Regions from separate parts of the Mesorhizobium sp. WSM4816 genome, predicted to be linked through region 1. Evidence: riboswitches for the same ligand, from Rfam matches in the RefSeq annotation. Region 1 holds a riboswitch; each other region holds the start of a gene.

Region 1 (3,186 bases):
CGGAGATGGCCACAATGGCGGCGGTGGCAAGAATGAGCTTCTTCATTTCAAATACTCCTGAGTTCCTCAGATCCCGAGCGGCGGACCGCCACTTTGCTGTTTGGGACCAGCTGTTAATTGTTGCCGAAAAGGTTGCGGTCGGCGCCCTGGCCAACGGGCTGCTTTTCAGCGTGAGCCGGCGTCTGGACAGAGGCCGTATACGAGCTGTCGACCGCGACGGCCGGCTGGTTGGCGGCTTTGGACCCATAATGGTCGCTGCCGGCAAAGGCGCTGCCGGTGATGGCCAGAGCGGCGACGGCAGCAAGAGCGATCTTTTTCATTTTAGTACTCCAGTATCTTAGTCTTCAGTCCGTCTAGCGGCGTGTCTTGGGAGGATGCGCGCGTCGTTCGGACAGCCCCGATGTGGGAAGGCCATTCGGCGGATTCCAATCACGAAGTTGTTCCGTGTGGACCAAGAATCTACACCTTGAAATTGTACCAGAGGCATCTACTACCATGGTTTTATGTTTCGTTTTCAATATCTTATTCAAAATTAGCCATTCATGAATTGACGGATTGGCGGATTTGCGTTCACAGCATGCTGTACGCATTGTCAACAGAAACGAACCGTTCGGTTCGATTTTAGAAGCGGCTAATAGTCACTTTTGTAAACTGTTAACCTTCCTGGTCTCCGCCGCGGGTCGGATTCGATGTCACGGCAGCCGACAATGGCCGCCGACAAAGTGGGTTTCAGCCCTGTAGATATAAACCTGCAGGTTTCGCCGGCGGTGTCGCGCCGCATGGATACGATGTCGCTTTCATGCCGGCAGTCAGCCGGCCGGCATGATTAGATCACGCCATCTCAGGTGCCGCTTGGTGACGACGAAGCGGAGAATTGGGAAGCCGGTCAGAACCCGGCGCTGCCCCGCAACGGTGGTGGAGTTCAAGTCGCAACGGGAGACCACTGGGCCACAAGCCTGGGAAGGTGTCGCGACGAGTCCGCAAGGACACTCCAGAGCCCGGAAACCAGCCCGAGATTTTCAGACTCGACTGATCGCGGTGGGCGGTCAAGAGGTGGACGATGCACGTCCGGCCCTGTCGCCGGCGTGCAAACGGTCCTCCCTCCATCACCACCAGTTCAGTCCTTACACGAGGACAGGACATGGACGCGCGCAACGACATGCTGAGGCTCTTGCACGGCCGCAGGCAAGGCTATTCGCTCGAGCAGCCCTTCTACACCGATCCAGATTTCTTCAAGCTCGACATGGAGCTGATCTGGTATCGCGACTGGCTGTTCATCGGCCACGATTGCGAGTTGCCAAAAGCTGGCAGCTATATCACCGCCCAGATCGGCGACTATCCGGTCGTGCTGGTCCGCGACCAGCAAGGCAAGATCAATGCCTTCCACAATTCCTGCCGGCATCGCGGCAGCCGTGTCTGCAATGCCGACAAGGGCACTGCGGCGAAGCTGGTCTGCCCCTATCACCAGTGGACCTACGAGCTGGACGGCCGGCTGTTGTTTGCTCGCCAGATGGCAGACGGCTTCGACAAGAGCCAGTTCAGCCTGAAGCCGGTGGCTTGCGAAAGCGTTGCCGGCTACATCTTTATCTGCCTGGCCAACGAGCCGGCCGACTTCGCGCCGATGCGCGCCATGATCGAGCCTTACCTCCTGCCGCACCGGCTGCGCGAGGCAAAAATCGCCTTCGAATCGACCATCGTCGAGAAGGGCAACTGGAAGCTCGTCTGGGAGAACAACCGCGAGTGCTACCATTGCGCCGGCAACCATCCGGAACTCTGCAAGACATTCCCGGAAGCGCCGACCGTGACCGGCGTGCAGGGCGCCGACAGCGATCCAGAGATGCTCGCGCACTGGGCGAAATGCGAGGCGGCGGGTTTGCCGAGCAAGTTCCGCATCGATCCGGCCGGGCAGTATCGCGCCACCCGCGCGCCGCTGCTGCGCGACGCCGTCAGCTATACGATGACGGGAAGACGCGCGGTGAAGAAGAACCTTTCCGACAGCGTTTCGACCGACCGTATCGGCTCGCTGCTGCTCTATCACTATCCGACGAGTTGGAACCATATCCTCGGCGATCATGCCGTCACCTTCCGCGTGCTGCCGATTAGTGCCACGGAAACGGCCGTCACCACCAAATGGCTTGTCCACAAGGACGCGGTCGAAGGCGTCGATTACGACCTCGCCGAACTCACCCATGTCTGGACCGAGACCAACGACCAGGACCGTCGCATTGTCGAGGAAAACGCCTTCGGTATCCTGTCGAAGGCCTATGAGCCCGGCCCCTATTCGGAACTGCATGAGGGCGGCGTCATCCAGTTCGTCGAATGGTACGCCTCCTTCATCGGGCCGCGCCTTGCCGAGGCCGGGCGGCCGGCGCTGCGCAGCGTCGCCTGAACGAGGTCAAGGGGATGAATGCGATGACGGACCTTGGCCTTTACCGCCATCTCGACGAGATGGCGCCCTGGAACGACAGGCTCCAGGTGCTGGAAGTCATCGGCGTCAGCGACGAGGCGCCTGACGTGAAGACCTTCACCTTCCGCTCTGACAACCAGACCTGGTTCCGCTACAGACCGGGGCAGTTCGTGACGCTGGAACTGCCGACCACCGAGGGCCCGATGATGCGGACCTATACGCTGTCGTCCTCGCCGTCGAGGCCGTTCTCGATCGCGGTGACGGTGAAAGCGCAGGCCGGCAGCCTCGGCACCCGCTGGATGTTCGACAATCTGAAACCCGGCGTTCACGTGAAGGCCTATGGGCCGGCGGGCGACTTTTCGCTGCACAGCCATCCAGCGGCCAAGTATCTGTTCATTTCGGCCGGCTCAGGCGTGACGCCGATGATGTCGATGCTGCGCTGGCTGAACGACTGCGCGCCATGGACAGATGTCGGCTTCGTCAACTGCGCGCGAAAGCCCGAGGAGATCATCTTCCGCAAGGAGCTCGAGCTGCTCGGCAGCCGCATGCCGGGCCTGACGCTCGGCTTCATGATCGAGGAGCGGTCCAGCCGTGAGGGCTGGTTCGGCCATATGGGCCGGATCGACGCGATACGGCTGCCGCTGCTGGCCCCCGATTTTCGCGAGCGCGAAATTTTCTGCTGCGGCCCCGACCCGTTCATGCGCGCCGTGCGGCAGATGCTGGAGGCGGCCGGCTTCGACATGGCCAACTACCATCAGGAGAGCTTTGCGGCCCCGGCG
Region 2 (3,186 bases), on a different contig from region 1:
CATGTACCAGCACGTCCAGCCCGATCTCTTCCTGCCAGCGGACCGCCGCCTCGGTCTCTTTCTTCAGGAAGGCCTGGTAATCGACATAGCTCAGCCGGCCCTTCGCATGAGCGGAGCGCGCCCTGCGCACCTCGGGCGTCTGCGGGAAGGACCCGATCGTCGTCGTCGGGAACGGCGGCAGGCCGAGCGTGTCAGCCTGGATTCTCGAGCGCTTGGCAAATGCGCTCTTTCGTTGCTTCATGGCGCCGTCAATGCTGATAACCCGCCGATGGACGAGCGGATCATGGACCTTTCCAGACATTGCGCGCGCCGCGGCCGCCTCGGCAGAAGCTTTCAGTGCGCCTGCTACGGCCTCCCTGCCTTCGGATAAGGCTTGGGCCAGCACAAGCAGCTCTTCACTCTTCTAGGCGGCGAATGCCAGCCACGAACCGACATCCACATCGAGCGCGGTCTCCATCCGCAGGTCCATCGGCACATGAAGCATCGAGCAGGAAGGCGCAATCTCGACGCGATCCAGCGGCCAGCCGGCAACGATCGGCTTGATGCGGTCGAGAATGGCAGCCAGGTTCGCGCGCCAGACATTGCGGCCGTCGATCAAGCCAAGTGAGAGCACCAGATCCTTCGGTGCAAGCCGACCAACCGTCTCCAACTGCTCGGGAGCGCGCACGAGGTCGAGATGCAGGCCCGCCAGGCCCAGCGAAAGCGCGGTCTCGAGATTGTTTCCCAGCGGCCCGAAATAGGTCGCCAGCATAATTTTCAACTTGGGCGCGGCTTTCGACAGCTGGCCGTACGTGAATTCGAAGGCAGATCGTTCGTTCGGGCTAAGGTCGAGCACAAGCGCCGGCTCATCAATCTGCACCCAGTCGGCCCCCGAGAGCTCCAGCCTCCGCAGGAGTTGCTCGTAGACGGGCAGCAGCCGCGGTAGGAGCGCTATGGGATTGAAGCCCTGGTCAGGAGACTTTGCCAGCTTGAGGAAGGTGACCGGTCCAAGGATGACCGGGCGTGTATGGATGCCGAGCTCTTTTGCCTCCAGAAAGTGATCGACTGGTTTCGTCGACGAGAGGGCGAATGTCTGATCGTCGCCCAGCTCCGGCACGATGTAGTGGTAGTTCGTGTCGAACCATTTGGTCATTTCCATTGCGGTTACGCGCTGCCCCTGAACTGCATGCCCGTGACCGGCGTGTCCACAACCCGCAGTATCGCCTTGCGTCCCGCGCGCCATCGCGAAGTAAATGTCGAGCGGGACCTCGCCGCCCGTCCAGCCGTAACGAGCTGGCACGACGCCGAGCATTGCTGCGGTGTCGAGCACATGGTCATACAGTGAGAAGTCGTTCGACGGGATCTTCGACACGCCGCGATCGTGCTGCTCGCTCCAGCTGGCGGCGCGGAGTGCCTTCGCCGTCGCGAGAAGGTTGGCAGCAGAAGATTTTCCGGACCAGTAGCTTTCAAGCGCGAATTTCAGTTCTCGCCGGCGACCGATACGCGGCATGCCAAGCGTTGCTATGGGAACTTGCTGGGAGACATTCATTCCATACCCCGATGCTTGGAGCGGGGACAAGGAAGGCGCTAGCAGGCCGGCATGAACACCGAGCTGCCGCGGCCACCAGACACCCCGCCCGTGGACGTTGTTCACCGTGGCAGGTCTCCTGGCTCGCGGGTCACAGCCTCTGCCCCGTCTTCCCGGGTCAGTTCGCCCCAGTGACATTGGTGGGTTGGCTCGCCGCTTACAGTTGCGGGGGCAGCGCCGGATTGCACCGGCTTCCCTCTTAGCTCCGCTACGGCAACGCCGTGCGGAGAACCACGACGCGCCGACAATCGCAGTAGCTCCCTTTGTTATCAATGCCGTATAAAGACATGTTTATGTGTTTACGTGAACCGTTCACCTGCCGTGTTCCCAAGTCGCAGGTCGCGGGTAGAGCTGAGCCATTTGCGCCACTCTCCGGTTTGCGCAGGCTGTGCCTGCTCGCTCGGGCATCTGTCAATTGTACGATCCCGGCTCAAAACGACCTTCGTCAAAAATGGCGCGTGTTGGCCATTGATGATCGGGCGGCAGTACTGGCCCGTCCCTGAGCCTCAAGAAATCAGAAATTTGGAGAAAACCGCCATCCTTTACGGACGGGTACGCGACGCTTTACCCGCGCTTGTCTGGACAGCCCGCAAACGGGAAGGTGGGCAGCACGTGGCGGAAATGCCGCCCTACAACAGCCCCGCCTGTTCAGCCTCGCGGCGCAAATTCTGCCGCGGCCTGGGGCCGATCTGCTGGATCACCAGCCCGGCCGCCAGCGATCCGAGATCGCCGCAATGCTGCAGGCTGCGCCCTTGCGTGTAGCCGTAGAGGAAACCGGCGGCATAGAGGTCGCCGGCGCCGATCGTATCGACCAACTCGCGGATTTTCGTCGCATCGATGGTGACGGTCTCGTCGCCGCGCACGATAACCGAGCCCTTTTCCGAGCGGGTGACGGCGGCGATCTTGCAATCCCTGCGGATCTGGGCCAGCGCCTCGTCGAAGGAGGCGGTCTGGTAGAGCGACTTGATCTCGTGGCTGTTGGCAAAGACGATGTCGACGGTGCCCGAGCGCATCAGCTCCAGAAACTCGTCGCGGTAGCGGTCGACGCAGAACGAATCCGACAATGTCATCGACACTTCGCGCCCGGCTGCATGGGCGAGCTTCGCCGTCTGCCGGAACGCTTCCTTGGCGCGCGGCGGGTCCCACAGATAGCCCTCGAAATAGGTGACGGCGGCGCCAGACGCCTTGTCCGCTTCGACATCCTCAGGACCGAGCTCGACGCAAGCGCCGAGATAGGTGTTCATCGAGCGCTCGCCGTCCGGCGTGACGAAGATCATCGAGCGCGCCGTCGGCGGTTCGCCATTGAGTGGCCTGGTGTCGAAGGCGACGCCCTGCGCGTGCATGTCATGGGCGTAGATTTCGCCGAGCGTGTCGTTCGAGACCTTGCCGAAGAAGGCGGCGCGGCCGCCGAAGCTGGCGACGCCGGCCGCCGTGTTGCCGGCACTGCCGCCGGACGCCTCGATCGCCGGACCCATGCTGCTGTAGAGCAGCTCGGCGCGCCTTGTGTCGATGAGGTTCATCGCGCCCTTGATGATGCCGTTGGTCTCGAGGAATGCCTCGTCGCACTGCGCGATGATGTCGACGATGGCATTACCGATACAAAGCACGTCATATTTCGA
Region 3 (3,186 bases), on a different contig from region 1:
CATCTCGTCGTCATAGGCTTGCGCCGTGGCGATATAGGTCCACGGCGCCGGACAGTCCGTCACCAGGCTTTCGGCATGCGCGCTCTTGCCCGAGCGTGCACCGCCGACGACCAGGGTCAGCTTGCTGCCTGGAGCAGCGCGATCAGGCAAGGCTGTCGCGCAGGCTGGTTGCGGTGCCGGTCAAGCGGCCGCGCAACAAGCCGACGACAGCGCCGAGCACCAGCCAGAACACCAGATTGGTCAGCGTCACCGCCACCACGAACTGGTGGTGCAGGCCTTCCGGGATCGGCGATTCGAAACTGTCGGGCTGCGGCGCGCCGACAATATGCGGCGCCACGATCAACGCCACGGCAATCACCGCCAGCGGCAATGACTTGCGAAAGGCGAGCAGGCCGAGACCGGCCGCGGTCGCCACCACCGTTGCCGTCCACCAGATCTGGCGCTGGGCGAGATCGGCCGCCGGCATCGCCGGCAGTTCGGGCGGCAAGCCAAGGTTCGGGGCCAGCGTGAACACGGCAAAGCCGGCAAGGCCCCAGAACAGGCCCTGTCGCCAATTGCCGATGCCGCCGGCGAACTCCGAAGCGGCGACCAGGATCAGCGCAAAGCCGATGCCGGTGACGACGTTGGCAACGACGTTAAAGGCGAAGCGCTCGAAGCCATCCGCCGGAGCCCAGCCTTCCTCTTCCGCGGTGGCTGCTTCAGCCGGCACGGCGCTGCTCATGGCATTACTGCCTGCTGCGGCCGGCGACAAACCATGGTCATGCGTGTGACCACCGCCGGCCTGTTCGTAGACTTCCGCCTTGAGGATGAGTGGCACCGTGGCGTAGGCCTGCATGCAGGCGAGAACGACGCCGGCCACAAGCCCTGCGATCGCCGCGATGAACACGACGTTGCGAAACAGTGTCATGGTGTCAGCCCCTCGTCAGTGGCAGGGAAAGCCCATCGAATGGCGATAGTCGTGGGCGGCATTGTGGACCGCATCGATATGCGAGAAGCCGACAAAACCCATGACGAAAACGCCTAGAAATGCAGCAAGCGCCAACTGCACGAAGCGCGACTGCGAGGAGACGGAAGCGCCGAGCGAGACGGAAGCGGTATTCATGTCTTGTCCTTTCGCCCTCCACCCGAGGGCATAGAAGTCAGTTCTCCTGTCGCCGGCAGGTCTCCTGGCTCGCGGATCAGCGCCCTTCCCCACCTTCCCGAAGAAGCTCTTCCCGAAGAAAATCTTCAGTGGCATATGGAGAGGACTACCGCACACAGTTGCGGGGGCAGCCACGGCATCGGGCGAATTTTGCCCCTACCGCATTCCCTCTTGGTTCCAAAACGGAACCGACGACGGCTGCGACTATAGGCAGAATCGCCGCGCCCGGCAAACCAAATTCCGCCAGCTACCAGCGCGAATGCGCCGTGCCGGCAGACCAGCTTGGTTCCTCGACGCCGCGATCTTGACACGTTGAAAGCCGATCGTCCGCGCTGCCCCTCACCTGCCTGCCGGCATCCTCTCCCCGTAGAACGGGGAGAGGGCGCTGTCATCGGCGGTCTCGCCAATCATCAGCGTTGCAAGAAGGGAGCCGGCGTTGCGGCCAGCCTCTTTCGCCCCGTTTACGGGGAGAAACGCCCGGCAGGGCTATGAGGGGCGGCGCCGGCCTCGACCACTGGCTGCGAGCGGCATACGGCGCTTTAGCCTAAGCCCTGGGCATCAATGGGCCCTGTCTTCTTTTGTCCGGGGCAACCATGATAGTCGTCTTGCAGCACTGAATCAGAATTGCGAGACCATGACCATTCCTACGCCGGCCGTTCAGGACCGATCCAGGCGCATCGTCGCTATCGACGCCGCCCGCGGCATCGCTTTGCTTGCCATGGCGAGCTACCATTTCACCTGGGATCTCGAATTCTTCGGCTACACCGATCCCGGCCTGACCGCCTTTGGCTGGTGGAAATTCTACGCGCGCTGCATCGCTTCGACCTTCCTGTTCCTGGTCGGCGTCAGCCTGTTCCTCGCCCATGGCAAGCAAATCCGCTGGAACGGCTTCTGGAAACGCTTCGCCATGGTCGGCGGGGCGGCGCTCGCCATATCGGCCGCCACCAGGCTTGCCACACCCGACAGTTTCATCTTCTTCGGCATCCTGCACGAGATCGCGCTCGCCAGCCTGCTCGGCCTGGCGTTTCTGCGGCTGCCGGCGCTGCTGACGCTGGTTGTCGCAGCTTTCGTCATCACCGCGCCGCTCTACCTCAGGTCCGAGATCTTCGATCATCCGGCCCTGTGGTGGGTCGGCCTGTCGGCAACCAACCCGCGCTCCAACGATTATGTCCCGCTGTTTCCATGGTTCGGCGCTGTGCTTGCCGGCATCGCAGCGGCAAAGCTTGCCTTCGCCTCCGGCATGCTGACGCGGCTGGCGGGCCTGACGCCCGGCCGCTGGACCAATCCGCTGGTCTTTATCGGCCGGCACAGCCTCGCCTTCTATCTGATCCACCAGCCGGTGCTGATCGGCTCAGTCTGGCTGATTTCGCAAGTCATGCCGGCAGCGGTCGAAACCAGGCAGGTCACCTTCCTGAAAGAGTGCCAGGCATCATGCGAGCAATCGCGCGACACGGAGTTCTGCAGCAGCTATTGTGACTGCATGCTCGATACGCTCGAGGGCGAGGCCACGCTTGATCGGCTCTACCGCAACGACCAGGCTGCGGAATGGAAGGCGCATCTCGACGAGCTCGCCGGCGCCTGCACTGCCAAGGCCGACGGCACTTTGATGGAGGGAGGAGCACAATGACCGACCATCAGCAGAAACCGGGCCAACAGAAACCGGGACAGCAAAAACCGGGGTTTATACCGTGGCCGCCGCTGATCTATGTCGCGGCCATCGCCGTCAGCATCGCGCTTGGCTTGCTTTATCCGCTGCCCTGGATCAGCGGCCTTTTGGGCGACATCCTGTTCGCGGCCGGCTGGGTGGCATTGTTCGGCGTCGTCGCACTCTGGTTCACGGCGATCCGCATCATGATCCGGGCAAAGACGACGCTCCACCCGAACGCCGTGCCGGACCATCTGGTTACATCGGGCCCCTTCGCCGTCAGCCGCAATCCGATCTATCTGGCCAACACGCTGCTGATGATCGGCGTCGCCCTTATCTCGGGGAACGTATGGTTCCTGCCGCTGGCGATCATCGCCGCCTTCGCAACGCAGAAAATGGC
Region 4 (3,186 bases), on a different contig from region 1:
CCAGCGCCGTCATATTCTCCGGGCCGCCTTCGCGGAAATAGCCAAGCAGGCCGTCGAGCTCCTGGCGCGGCAGCGTCGAGCCTTCGATCAGACGCAAATCCTCGTCGCGGCATTCGCCGGGCAGCAGCGCCAGTTTTATGCCGTGCGCGCGGGCGGTCGAGGCGAGCTGATCGCAGCCGTAGCGCCACCAGTCGTAACCGCCGAGGATGCGAACCAGAACAACCCTGGCGTGCCGGGCGACGCTGTCGATCCACAGATCCACAGACATCGGATGGCGCAGATCGCGCAAGGTGGCCAACCGCATCGACGGCAGGCGATCCGCGTCCGCCTGCCACGCCGCCGCCAGCCCGGCCAGATCGCTGTCGGTGAAGGACAGCGCCACGACATCCGCAGGCGTCTGCCTGAGATCGACAGGCTCGGCAAGATCGTCGAGCGAGGCGGATGTGGTGGTGAGGATGTGCATCGCGGCTCGTGCCTGAGGTCAGCCGGCGAGGATACGCTCGATCGCCGGGCGGTTCAGCCCTTTCAGGCCGATGACGACGAGGCGGGAGCGGCGATCGTCGGCGGCGGTCCAGGCGCGGTCGTAATAGTGGTTGACGCGCGGCCCGACTGCCTGCAGCAACAGCCGCATCGGCTTGCCGCCGACCTCGACGAAGCCTTTTACGCGCAGCACGTTTTCTTCTTCCGCCGCCGTGGCGACACGCAAAGCCAGCTCTTCGGGATTGGCGATCGACGGAATGTCGATGACGAACGAGTCGAAATCGTCATGCTCGTGATCGAGCTCGTCATCGTGGTGGGTCTTGCGGTTCTCGATGTCGTCCTCGACGGCAAGGCCGAGGCCGAGCAGCACGGAGGGATCGACCTTGCCCTGCGAGGCCGGCACGATCTTCACCGCGCGGGCGGCGTGCTTGCGGATGACGGCATTGGCGCGGGCCGAGCCGGTGGCGTCCATCAGGTCGCTCTTCGACAATATGATCAGGTCGGCGCAGGCGAGCTGGTCCTCGAACACCTCCTCGACCGGATCGTCGTGGTCGAGCGTCTCGTCCTGCGCGCGCTGCGCCTGCAGGGCGTCCATGTCGTTGGCAACGCGGCCTTCGGCCAGCGCCGGTCCGTCGACCACGGCAATGACGCCGTCAACCGTCACCCGGCTCTTCACCGTCGGCCACTGGAAGGCCTGGACCAGCGGCTTGGGCAGCGCCAGCCCGGAGGTTTCGATCAGGATCTGGTCGACCCTGGGCGTCAGCGACAGGATCTGGTCGAGCGCCGGGACGAAATCGTCGGCGACGGTGCAGCAGATGCAGCCATTGGCCAGTTCGACGATGTTTTCCTCAGGGCAGGTGTCGATGCCGCATCCCTTAAGAATCTCGCCGTCAATGCCGATGTCGCCGAACTCGTTGACGATGATGGCCAGCCGCTTGCCGCCGGCGTTTTCGAGCAGATGGCGGATCAGCGTCGTCTTGCCGGCGCCGAGGAAGCCGGTGACGACGGTGCAGGGCACTCGGGAGACGGAAGTGGTCATATCTGGTCCTTCAAAAGGTCGAGGGGAGGGATGCGGGCAACGAGGCCGCGCTTCAGGCAATCGGGGCGGCCGCGCCATGGGATGAGGCCGTCGGTCGAGGTGGCGAACAGTTTTGCGCCGGTGATGAGATCGGCGCCGCTGGTCGCGGTCAGGTCGCCGAAGACATAGCTCCAGCAGCCGTCGCGCAGGATAGCGGCGCTGAGGCGGCGCTTGCAGTTGCCGAGGCATTCGACGCTGCGGATACGGATATTTTCGCCAGAGGCGGCGCGGCGCGTGTCTTCGGCCAACAATTCGCCGGCGCGAGGATGGCCGTCGGAGCCGGTCTCGTCACGGCAGGAGGCGCAGACGATCACGGTGACGTCGGCCAGAGCATCATCATCGCCGGACAATACGCCCGCTGTCTCAGCCGAAAAACTGCTGTCGCGTTCCAAATCAGGCTCCTTGCCCGGAAAACCCGCCAGGCGATCGGATTTTTATGTCGCTAGACGGCAGGTCTCCTGGCTCGCGGGTCATCGCCTTGGTGCCGCCTTCCCGGGATTTTCCCAGTGGTTATCGGCCTTGGCTCGTCGCTTACAGTTGCGGGGACAGCCGCGGATTTGAAATCGAGATTTCGCACCGCATTCCCTCTTGGCTCCTCCCTTTGCCGAGAGGAGACCGTCTGAACCGGATTTAGGCTTGTGGAGGCAGTTGTGTCAACGCACGTCTACGACGCGGCGAGGGAAACGCTGCGGGGCAATTTTCGAGTCGGCGCTGCCCTTCATCCGCCTGCCGGCACCTTCTCCCCGTATAGTGACGGGGAGAAGGAAAGCCGGCCGCACCTGGGCGCCCAGCCTTACAACGCTGTAGATTGGCGAAATCCCAAACCAAGTCGTCCTTTCTCCCCGTCACTATACGGGGAGAAATGCCCGGCAGGGCAATGAGGGGCGGCGCCGACATCGGCAATCCCTTACGAAACCGCGACTTCCGCCAGCGCGTGGCCCAGATCCCCCGCAGGCGTCACCTCGATGCGTTCGAGGCCGAGCCAACCCTGCATCAGCTTCAATTCCTCAAAAAGTTCGGCGGCGGTTTGCGGCGGCGCGCCGGGTTCGGCATAGGCGGCATGGGCCCGCAGCACGCCGGCCGGGCGGTCGGCCTTAAGGTCGATGCGCGCCACGATCCTTTCGCCGAGCAGGAACGGCAGCACATAATAGCCGTATTGGCGCTTTTCGGCAGGGGTGTAGATCTCGATGCGATAGCGGAAGTCGAACAGTCTTTCCGTACGCGTCCGTTCGAAGACAACCGGATCGAACGGAGCGAGCAAGGCGCGCGCCTCGATCTTGCGCGGAAAACGAGCGTCCTTGTGAAGATAGGCGGGTTTGCTCCAGCCTTCGACGGTCACCGGCAAGAGGTCGCCGGCGTCGACCAGTTCCTCGATGCGGCCTTTGATGTCAGCGGGAGAGAGGCGAAAATAGTCGCGCAGGTCGCCTGCTGTCGCGACGCCGTGGGCGCGGGCGGAGATGCGCAGCAATTCGCGGTGCGCATCCTCAGGGGAGGGCACCGGCAGGGCAAGTATTTCCGGCGGCAGCACGCGCTGCGGCAGATCATAAAGCCGCTCGAAGCCACGACGTGACGCCGTGGTGATGCGGCCGGCCCAGAACAGCCATTCGAAAGCGTGCTTGGCGTCGCTC

What was found. A riboswitch is a leader RNA that binds a small molecule or an ion and turns the genes downstream of it on or off. The one in region 1 is predicted to bind cobalamin.
Region 2: another riboswitch for cobalamin. It lies ahead of metE (5-methyltetrahydropteroyltriglutamate--homocysteine S-methyltransferase); the one in region 1 lies ahead of AC0L3H_RS04710 (aromatic ring-hydroxylating oxygenase subunit alpha).
Region 3: another riboswitch for cobalamin. It lies ahead of AC0L3H_RS19700 (CbtB domain-containing protein); the one in region 1 lies ahead of AC0L3H_RS04710 (aromatic ring-hydroxylating oxygenase subunit alpha).
Region 4: another riboswitch for cobalamin. It lies ahead of AC0L3H_RS19520 (DUF1636 family protein); the one in region 1 lies ahead of AC0L3H_RS04710 (aromatic ring-hydroxylating oxygenase subunit alpha).

The regions. Positions count from the first base shown of each region.
Region 1 is NZ_JBVVQR010000003.1:96,867-100,052, forward strand. It holds gene AC0L3H_RS04700 (DUF680 domain-containing protein) at 1-46, opposite strand, end outside; gene AC0L3H_RS04705 (DUF680 domain-containing protein) at 114-320, opposite strand; cobalamin riboswitch at 827-1,028, shown strand; gene AC0L3H_RS04710 (aromatic ring-hydroxylating oxygenase subunit alpha) at 1,142-2,389, shown strand; gene AC0L3H_RS04715 (FAD-binding oxidoreductase) at 2,413-3,186, shown strand, end outside.
Region 2 is NZ_JBVVQR010000015.1:131,278-134,463, reverse strand. It holds partial or broken gene metE (5-methyltetrahydropteroyltriglutamate--homocysteine S-methyltransferase) at 1-1,504, opposite strand, end outside; cobalamin riboswitch at 1,620-1,818, opposite strand; gene AC0L3H_RS17975 (adenosine kinase) at 2,197-3,186, opposite strand, start outside.
Region 3 is NZ_JBVVQR010000018.1:85,683-88,868, reverse strand. It holds gene cobU (bifunctional adenosylcobinamide kinase/adenosylcobinamide-phosphate guanylyltransferase) at 1-120, opposite strand, end outside; gene AC0L3H_RS19705 (CbtA family protein) at 143-907, opposite strand; gene AC0L3H_RS19700 (CbtB domain-containing protein) at 923-1,102, opposite strand; cobalamin riboswitch at 1,140-1,349, opposite strand; gene AC0L3H_RS19695 (heparan-alpha-glucosaminide N-acetyltransferase) at 1,776-2,768, shown strand; gene AC0L3H_RS19690 (methyltransferase family protein) at 2,765-3,186, shown strand, end outside.
Region 4 is NZ_JBVVQR010000018.1:48,435-51,620, forward strand. It holds gene AC0L3H_RS19510 (cobaltochelatase subunit CobN) at 1-463, opposite strand, end outside; gene cobW (cobalamin biosynthesis protein CobW) at 482-1,519, opposite strand; gene AC0L3H_RS19520 (DUF1636 family protein) at 1,516-1,950, opposite strand; cobalamin riboswitch at 1,990-2,191, opposite strand; gene AC0L3H_RS19525 (winged helix-turn-helix domain-containing protein) at 2,466-3,186, opposite strand, start outside.